DNA from 4 places in the Fictibacillus sp. WQ 8-8 genome. Region 1 is predicted to be linked to each of the others. Evidence: riboswitches for the same ligand, from Rfam matches in the RefSeq annotation. Region 1 holds a riboswitch; each other region holds the start of a gene.
What was found. Region 1 has a riboswitch for S-adenosylmethionine ahead of M1K46_RS14485 (methionine ABC transporter ATP-binding protein). Riboswitches for the same ligand answer to the same signal wherever they lie in the genome.
Positions count from the first base shown of each region.

Region 1 (2,202 bases):
GTTCGTCGCCGATCAATTGAACAACAAGGTTTCCGAAAGGGACGTCTTGAAGTTCTGTGACATGGCCGTATAGAACGCTGACGTCCACGTTGAATTTCTTGGCAATCTGTGACAGCAGCGGTTGTCCTGTGGATGCTCCGGTAAATACAATCCTGAAGATCTGATGATTCCTGTCCTGCTTCTTCAATAGGTCTTTAAGGGACTCAGGCAATTCATCCTGAAGAACTGAACTGACGAAGCGCCTTGCCGTCTCAGTCTGTGGCCTTGCAAATACATCAAAAACGCTCCCTTTCTCAATCACTTCTCCGTTCTCCATAACAGCGACGGAATCGCATATCTCACGAATGACGTTCATCTCATGCGTGATGATCAGAATCGTAATGTTGTATTCCTTATTGATTTTTTTCAGAAGCTTTAAAATACTGGAGGTCGTCTGCGGATCCAATGCCGATGTTGCTTCATCACACAATAGCACTTCCGGATCAGTGGAGAGCGCCCGGGCAATGCCTACCCGCTGTTTTTGTCCGCCGGAGAGCTGGTCGGGATATTTATGCCCGTGCTCGGACAAGCCAACAAATTCCAGCAGGTCGTTCACCTTCTCTTTAACGAATGATTTCTTCATGCCGAGAAGATAAAGCGGTGTCGCAATATTATCAAATACCGTTTTTGCGTTCAGCAGATTAAAATGCTGAAAAATCATACCGATATTTTTCCGTTTTTTTCTCAGTTCCTTCGGAGACAATCTTGCCATGTCCTCCTCTCCTACAAAGACGTGCCCTGATGTCGGCTTCTCCAAAAGATTCACACATCGCAGCAAGGAGCTCTTTCCTGCTCCGCTGTATCCGACAACACCGTAGATCTCTCCTTTTTTTATCTCAAAGCTCACATTGTTTAACGCTCTTACCTGGCTTTTGCCACTCTCATAAATTTTGGTTACCTCTTCAAATCGAATCAATGATGTGATCTCCTTTCTCGCTACTGTTAAAACATCAAAAAAAGCCTCTTCTTGAAAACAAGAAGAGGCCTGACGCATAGATGAGTGGCTGATCTCTTCTTATCTTCCAAGCGCTAATCGCTTGCCGGACTTGGCACAGTATTCCCATTAAACCGGGAACCCGCTGCCGAGGTTTCAAAGGGCCAATCCCTCCACCTCTCTGGATAAGAAACAAATATAATGTTCAATTAAATAAAAAAATCTCTTCTTAAAGAAAGAAGAGATGTTGTATCCATAAGGAAACGAGCTGCTCTTCTTATCTTCCAAGCCCTTAAAGGAACTTGCTGGAATTGGCACAGTGTTTTTCAAAAGAAAAACCCGCTGCCGAGGTATCACAGGGCCATATCCCTCCACCTCTCTGGATAAGAAACACGTTCATATTTACTTGATGTGACCTATCTTATACCATGATCTAAGTCGATGTCAAATCTTTTTTCGGAGTTCTCTGATCGGAATAAAAACACTGAAGCCATAAAAGCCAGCCACATTACTCCTCCGGCAACTCCAGCCAGTACATCCGTAATATAGTGAATGCCTAGATAAATTCTGCTCCAGCAAATAAATCCAAGGTGCACTGCCAATATACAAAATTTCGTTCTAACAAATTTTTTTGATAAGAGTGTAAAAAGACCATAAAGCGCTGTTGCATTCATCGCATGAGCACTCGGATATCCATACCTAATGTAAAAAGGTTTAGTGGATGGAGGCCGCTGCTTCCAATTCTTTCTCCAAACAGAGTTAATCAAACGGCATCCGATCAGGTTGGCTATTAATAAAAAAACAATGTTTCTCTTTCCTTTTTTCCTGTATCTGTATGCAGAATAAATAGTGGCAGGAATCAACAGAAATCCAGAACCAAGAAAAGAGTAACTTCTCAGAAAGAAATCCACGAAACCTCCGCCCCGTGCTGAAAATATAGCCAAGCTTCCCATTCCGTCAAGTTTCATCCAATGATCATCATTACGAAGCCTGTTCATTAGTCTTAAAGCTACAATACCCATTATCATAACGCCGCTTAGAATTGCCATATTCTCTTTTTTCATATCCGCCCTCACTTTAACTTGCTTTTATGTACATATCCTTTCATGTGGCGGACTATTTTATGCGTTCAGGCACCTATTAGAATTACTCTATTGTTAAAGTTTCACCGCATCTTTTTCTAAGAAAACCATAATGCTGCCCTGTTCTATTTTTTGCACATAACGCTC
Region 1 is NZ_JAMXKG010000006.1:60,615-62,816, forward strand. Features, by position in the region: gene M1K46_RS14485 (methionine ABC transporter ATP-binding protein) at 1-955, opposite strand, end outside; SAM riboswitch class I at 1,052-1,165, opposite strand; SAM riboswitch class I at 1,248-1,363, opposite strand; gene M1K46_RS14490 (phosphatase PAP2 family protein) at 1,390-2,037, opposite strand; gene M1K46_RS14495 (general stress protein) at 2,131-2,202, opposite strand, start outside.

Region 2 (2,202 bases), on a different contig from region 1:
TTCCCGCAGGACGAAGGTCGAAGTTTTGGCGCACAAGATCAACCAATACTTCTTCAGAAACTTTTCCTGTTTCGAATGTGTTGACAGCGATCGATACAGGCTGTGCTACACCGATTGCATATGCAAGCTGAACTTCTACTTTGTCAGCAAGTCCGGAAGCAACGATGTTTTTCGCTACGTAACGAGCGGCGTACGCTGCAGAACGGTCAACTTTAGTTGCATCTTTACCGGAGAATGCTCCACCACCGTGGCGAGCATATCCGCCATACGTATCAACAATGATCTTACGGCCAGTTAATCCAGCATCACCTTGTGGTCCGCCGATAACGAAACGGCCAGTCGGATTAATGAAGTATTTTGTGTTTTCGTCGATCAATTCTGCAGGAACAACAGGCTTGATGACTTGTTCTTTAATGTCGGCTTGAATTTGCTCAATTGTAATTTCTGGATGGTGCTGAGTGGAGATAACAATCGTATCGATACGAACCGGTTTGTCATCCTCATCATATTCCACCGTTACTTGAGTTTTACCATCCGGACGAAGGTAAGGAACTTCTTCGGTTTTACGCACTTCAGCCAATCGGCGGGACAGGCGGTGTGCCAAAGAGATCGGAAGCGGCATAAGTTCAGGTGTTTCATTGTTGGCATAACCAAACATAAGACCTTGGTCACCAGCACCGATCGCTTCGATTTCTTCATCAGTCATTGAGCCTTCACGAGCTTCAAGCGCTTGGTCAACACCCATCGCGATATCCGCAGACTGCTCATCAATGGATGTAAGAACTGCGCATGTTTCAGAATCGAAACCGTATTTTGCACGGTCATAGCCGATTTCTTTGATCGTTTCGCGAACGACTTTTGGAATATCAACATAAGTAGATGTGGTGATTTCACCAGCAACAAGCACAAGGCCTGTCGTTACGGATGTTTCACAAGCGACACGTGCGTTCGGGTCGTTTGCAAGGATTTCATCCAGGATCGCATCGGAAATTTGGTCACAAATTTTATCCGGATGCCCTTCCGTAACTGATTCAGATGTAAAAAGACGACGACTTTTAGACAATTGAGATCCTCCTTCTCTATTGAAAGCATAGAGCAATTTTTTTATAAGATACGGTACTCATTCCTATATGGATACTTTGTTTTGTAAAATATTCAGGTTCAAACTGTTTTAAGACATAAAAAAAGCCTTTCCCTGGACCTAAAATACACGAGGGAAAAGGTCTTATGTCTACGCCTTCACCTCTTATTTTCAAGGTTTTTTCACCTTGCAGGTTAGCACCTTTTCACTTCACTGCACAAGATGCATATGTGATGATGAAGTGTCGGTTGCTGGGTTTCATAGGGCCTGTCCCTCCACCTACTCGGAATAAGAGTAGCCGTTCCCGAAATATAATAGCGCAGTTCGACAAACCTGTCAACTTGAAAAGCTATACTCTCCCTCTCCAGCGGGAGTCTGGGCGATCCTTCAAACGGAATTAAGTACCTATTATAAATGAAAGATTATGCTTTTAAAAACAAAGAGCCTGATTTATGAACCAATTTACAATTTGCTAAATAAAATAGTATACATTATTTGTTTCAATGTGTTATACTAATTTCGAATTTACTTACGATATTAATGATAAATATATTTCTTAAAAGGATGGTTTTGCGAACATGAATACGGTTGATTTAACGACGACTTTAGATGACATTCTATCCAGCGCTGCTACTCATGAAAATCTACCTGTACCTATGCTTGTTGAAAAGGCGCTGCTCCGAAATGAAGGCATTTTATCTTCAACCGGTGCTCTCAGGGCCACTACTGGAAAATATACTGGACGTTCTCCCGAAGACAAATTCATCGTGGATGAAGCTAGCACACAAGATAAAATAAACTGGGGCAAAATCAATAAGCCCTTTAACGAAGAGAAATTTGAGCAGCTCTATAAAAAAGTACTTCATTACTTAGGACAAAAAGAGGAATTGTTTGTATTCAAAGGATTCGCTGGTGCCGACCACGCGTACAGGCTGCCTATTCAGGTGATTAATGAATTCGCTTGGCATAACCTGTTTGCCCACCAAATGTTCATCCGTCCGACAGCTGAAGAACTAAAAGGAATCGAAGCGGGATTCACCGTGGTATCTGCACCAGGATTTCAAGCAGATCCTGCTGTAGACGGGACCAATTCTGAAACCTTCATTATTATATCATTTGAG
Region 2 is NZ_JAMXKG010000005.1:314,236-316,437, forward strand. Features, by position in the region: gene metK (methionine adenosyltransferase) at 1-1,063, opposite strand, end outside; SAM riboswitch class I at 1,244-1,376, opposite strand; gene pckA (phosphoenolpyruvate carboxykinase (ATP)) at 1,660-2,202, shown strand, end outside.
Region 2: it holds a riboswitch for S-adenosylmethionine, as region 1 does, so the genes downstream of both, metK (methionine adenosyltransferase) here and M1K46_RS14485 (methionine ABC transporter ATP-binding protein) in region 1, are expected to answer to the same signal.

Region 3 (2,202 bases), on a different contig from region 1:
GATACAGTACATTCAGCAGGATCGTAATATCGCTGTATCCTGATACGATTTTTGGATTCTGCCGGATGACATCAAAATCCAGATACGGCAGAATTCCCTCTACTCCTACTCCCCCTCTTGTCGGCAAAATCATTTTCACCTTTTTATTCGTAAACATCGCCATTAAATCAGCTGCCCGCTGTTCATCCGTTCCGGCCAAAAAACCAGTATTCGTGTAAACATTTTTCCCGAGGACAATATTGAATCCAAAATTTCGCAGCGTGGTTAATCCTTCATTAATTATTTGGGCCTCCAGAGGGCTTCCTAGTGTCACGATCCCGATGGTGTCCCCTCTCTGTAGTATCGGTGGTTTAACAGCCATACCTTCATCCCTCCATCAGCACGGTTTCCCATCGAGATTCCATCGATTATGTATATTAGAGTGATGATTTTCCTATAACTATATTTTTTCAATTCCTCCAATCAAAATACTAAAAAGGGAACGAACCGGGTATGTAGAAGTATATAGATATACCATCGTGCCATTTTTGCAATCTCAAATGAAAGGGAGAAAGGGGAATTTCCATGAAAGAATACAAGGTTATTGAATCCAGCGGGCGGTTTACTTTCAGCATGGAAACGTTAAGAGACTCAAATACTCCATTGTCCAGAGAGGAAGCCGAACAGATTAAAGAAAGGCTGGAAGAGTGCGTTCCCTTTCAGCTTGAAGTTGTAAAAATTGATTCAACGGAATGAAAACCTGCCCTATGAGGCAGGTTTTCTTATTACCCATTAACGGCTATCTTCTTCCGTTTTGTGCGATTGCTTAAAAGCCCCGATTTTTCAAGTACAGCATAGATCGAGCACCAGGACCTCTTGGAAAAATAGATGGGAACACTCTGTTTGTTCGCCTTTTTCTTAATCGCTGCTGAAAACTCATGGTTTATAAAATCGGTCAGGACCAGAACCAAGTTCACATGACTTGGAATCTCCTTTTGAGACATTCTAGCTTTTCTTCCGCTCACATGAATGATCTCCCTTATCCCTTGATGCTCCAGTTTCTTCGTAATTTTCCCAAGATGATCTCCACCAACAATTAATAACGACGACATACCAGCATCTCCCTTCTCTCTCTTATTTCAACTATTTCTTTTTGCTCGAGCTGAATAAAAAAAACAAAGGCATACATCCCAAAAAGAGAGTTGCCTTTGGTTTTCCAATCAGCAGCAAAAAAGAATATATAAATATCCCTATGGATTTACTCTGTTTTATACCGTAATAAAAACCTCTTCCTACTACGATCACGTAATAAGAAGAGGTTAGACATAACCAAATTACCCTTCTTATTGTCCAAGCCAAAGCTTGTTGGAATTGGCACAGTTCCCTCTCCGGGACCGCTGCCGAGACTTCAAAGGGCCAAATCCCTCCACCTCTCTTAATAAGTTAGAAAATTTTAAATTATTAAAAATAATATAATGGAATAAGCCTGGTAAGTCAACAGTTTTTAAGCATAATGACAGGCCGTAAAATGTCCGTTCCCCATATCCCTGAATTCGGGGGTTTTTTCCGCACAAAGCTCTGTTGCCAGCGGACACCGTGTACGAAACTTGCAGCCTGACGGCGGGTTAACAGGACTTGGAATATCTCCTTTTAAAATAATTCTCTCCCTCTTGATCCGTGGATCGGGTATTGGGACAGCAGACAAGAGCGCTTTCGTATAGGGATGCAGCGGATTATCAAACAGCTCTTCTTTCGTTGCCATCTCCACAATATTGCCAAGGTACATGATCGCAATCTTTGTACAAAGATGCTCAACGACACTCAAATCATGTGAAATAAACAAATACGAAAGGCCTTTCTTCTTCCTCAGATCACTGAAAAGATTAATAATCTGTGCCTGAATGGAAACGTCCAGAGCAGCGACCGGTTCATCCATGACAAGAAACTCGGGATTGAGTGCCATCGCCCTGGCAATGACGATTCTTTGCCGCTGGCCGCCAGAGAACTCATGAGGATAACGATCCACATGAAAGGGTGAAAGACCGCATGTTTCCATTACTTGAAGCACCTTTGCTCTAACATCCTTACTGGTAGCAAGACCGTGCTGAACCATGGCTTCCCCAATGGCATCTCCCACCCGGATCCTGGGGTTTAATGAGCTGAACGGGTCCTGAAAGACGAGTTGGGTCTGCACACGCAAACCCCGTAGTTCCTTTTTCGTTA
Region 3 is NZ_JAMXKG010000009.1:88,041-90,242, forward strand. Features, by position in the region: gene M1K46_RS18855 (S66 peptidase family protein) at 1-361, opposite strand, end outside; gene M1K46_RS18860 (hypothetical protein) at 565-735, shown strand; gene M1K46_RS18865 (DUF2325 domain-containing protein) at 765-1,091, opposite strand; SAM riboswitch class I at 1,320-1,424, opposite strand; gene M1K46_RS18870 (ABC transporter ATP-binding protein) at 1,484-2,202, opposite strand, start outside.
Region 3: it holds a riboswitch for S-adenosylmethionine, as region 1 does, so the genes downstream of both, M1K46_RS18865 (DUF2325 domain-containing protein) here and M1K46_RS14485 (methionine ABC transporter ATP-binding protein) in region 1, are expected to answer to the same signal.

Region 4 (2,202 bases), on a different contig from region 1:
AAGTCCAGCCCGGTCCACGGCATTAAAAAGAGTAGAGGAGACCTGGCAGATTCCTCCGCCAACTCCCTCTGAAAGCTCTCCACGAACAATAACAGGTGCACGCATGTACCCTTTGTCCGTAGTCCGTCTGCCTACGACCCCGTTAAAGGAAAAGGTCTCTCCAGGAAACACGACTTGATTATCAATCGCTTTTGCGGCAAGTGAAATATTATGGGTCCTGGATGAATGAGAACGGTTAAAATAAGTGACATACTGAGCAAGGTGATTGGTCCTGATATTTCCAAGCAGCTCACTGTCAACCCTGGGGTGGACGGTTAATAGAGGGACTTCAAGTTTATGAGGCCCCTTGCTGAAAAAGCTGGCATAGAATTGCTCTTTAAACGCTTTTTTGTAGAGCATGGAACCATTTTCTCCAGGAGTAATTCCTCCTAAATCATTAATTCTTGCATTAAGGGGCGGACGGTAAACCTGACCTTCCAATTTTGCAGCAAACGACTCGAATTTTTCACCGTCTATGATAGGCGTACCTGGCAGCGGGACCATAAAGTCTTTTCGATCAATAATTGCGATGGTTTGGCCTTGCTGAATCAATGATATACTCTCAGGCGTATAGACAGGCTGTACGGCCAGCAGCATACCGGTTAACAATGAAAGTAACATAACAAAACAACCTCCCAAAAGATAGTATGAGGAAGGACGGCTGGATTTATGTAGTAAGCATTCACGTAAATAAAATTTAGATTTTTCAAAAAAGTTATTGACTTTCCATTGCATACCTGTTTTAATAACTATTAATCCGATGAGGATTATATGAATTAAAAACTCCATAAATTTTTTCTTATTCTGAGAGGTGGAGGGAATTGGCCCTGCGAAACCTCGGCAGCGGACTCTTTAACGAGAGAACTGTGCCAAATCCAACAAGCATCAGCTTGGACGATAAGAGAAGTAGAACGCTATTTAACTTCTTCTTACACGTCCATGAGATGTAAGAGGAAGTTTTTTATTGAGTAAAAAAATATCGTGCAGCTGATTGGTAAACCAAAGGCCGTGTCTCAACATTAGCAGACATGGCCTTTTGGTTTTCTTTTTTTCATAAACTGTTTCCGTTTGAAAGGGGGAATTTTATTCGCTGCAAATGTTCAAAACGTTTCGTCGACCGGACAACCGGAGGCTTTCCTTAAAAAGGAGGGTTCCGGTTGTTTTCTTTTTGCAAAAACGCAGGGAAGAAGGGAGATATGATATGACTTTACTGCAAATTAGTAAACTCAATCGGAGTTTTGAAACAGGAAAAGGCGTGACAAAAGCACTTGAGCAAATAGATCTCGATGTGAATCAAGGAGAATTTATTACAGTGATCGGCCCGAGCGGCTGCGGAAAAAGCACATTATTAAAAATAATTGCTGGATTGGATACAAGGCATGAGGGCTCTGTATTGCTGGATAACCAAAAAGTATCCGGGCCGAGCATTGATAAAGGGTTTATTTTTCAAGAACCCAGGCTGTTTCCCTGGCTGACCGTGGAAAAAAATATCGCGGCCAACTTGCCTGTGAAAGAAAGTGCTACACAAGAAAAAGTTCGCGAGCTGATTAAGCTGGTACGGTTGGAGGACTTTGAAAATGCCTATCCAAAAGAGCTGTCGGGAGGAATGGCACAGCGGGTATCCATCGCAAGAGCCCTGCTTAGAAATCCTAAGATTCTTCTCTTAGATGAACCATTTGGAGCGTTGGATGCCTTTACCCGGTCACATATGCAAAAGGTACTGCTCAATATCTGGCAGAAGAATCGGACGACGATGATATTTGTGACTCACGACATCGATGAGGCCATTTATCTCGCCAGCACTGTAGTGATCATGAATCCCCGGCCAGGCACAGTCAGGGAGGTCATACCGATTGAACTGCCTCATCCACGGAGAAAAACAGATCTTGCTTTCCAGGAAATACGACAGCGGGTATTGAGTGAATTTGAAAAAGTGGAGGAAAGCGAGCGAGCAGCAACCGTCCGATAACGATATAAAGGAGATGAAAAAATGAGCAATCAGACTGGGGTATTAACGAGAACGACTGTAGAACGAAAACAAAGCATCAAGGAAACAGCATCAAAAAAACAGAGGAAAAACCCATTTCTATCCCATTGGGCACGAGGATTGGCATTTCCCGTTTTTATCATCATTATTTGGGAACTGTCAGGTGCTTACGGACT
Region 4 is NZ_JAMXKG010000009.1:99,191-101,392, reverse strand. Features, by position in the region: gene M1K46_RS18925 (VanW family protein) at 1-660, opposite strand, end outside; SAM riboswitch class I at 836-943, shown strand; gene M1K46_RS18920 (ABC transporter ATP-binding protein) at 1,241-2,008, shown strand; gene M1K46_RS18915 (ABC transporter permease) at 2,030-2,202, shown strand, end outside.
Region 4: it holds a riboswitch for S-adenosylmethionine, as region 1 does, so the genes downstream of both, M1K46_RS18920 (ABC transporter ATP-binding protein) here and M1K46_RS14485 (methionine ABC transporter ATP-binding protein) in region 1, are expected to answer to the same signal.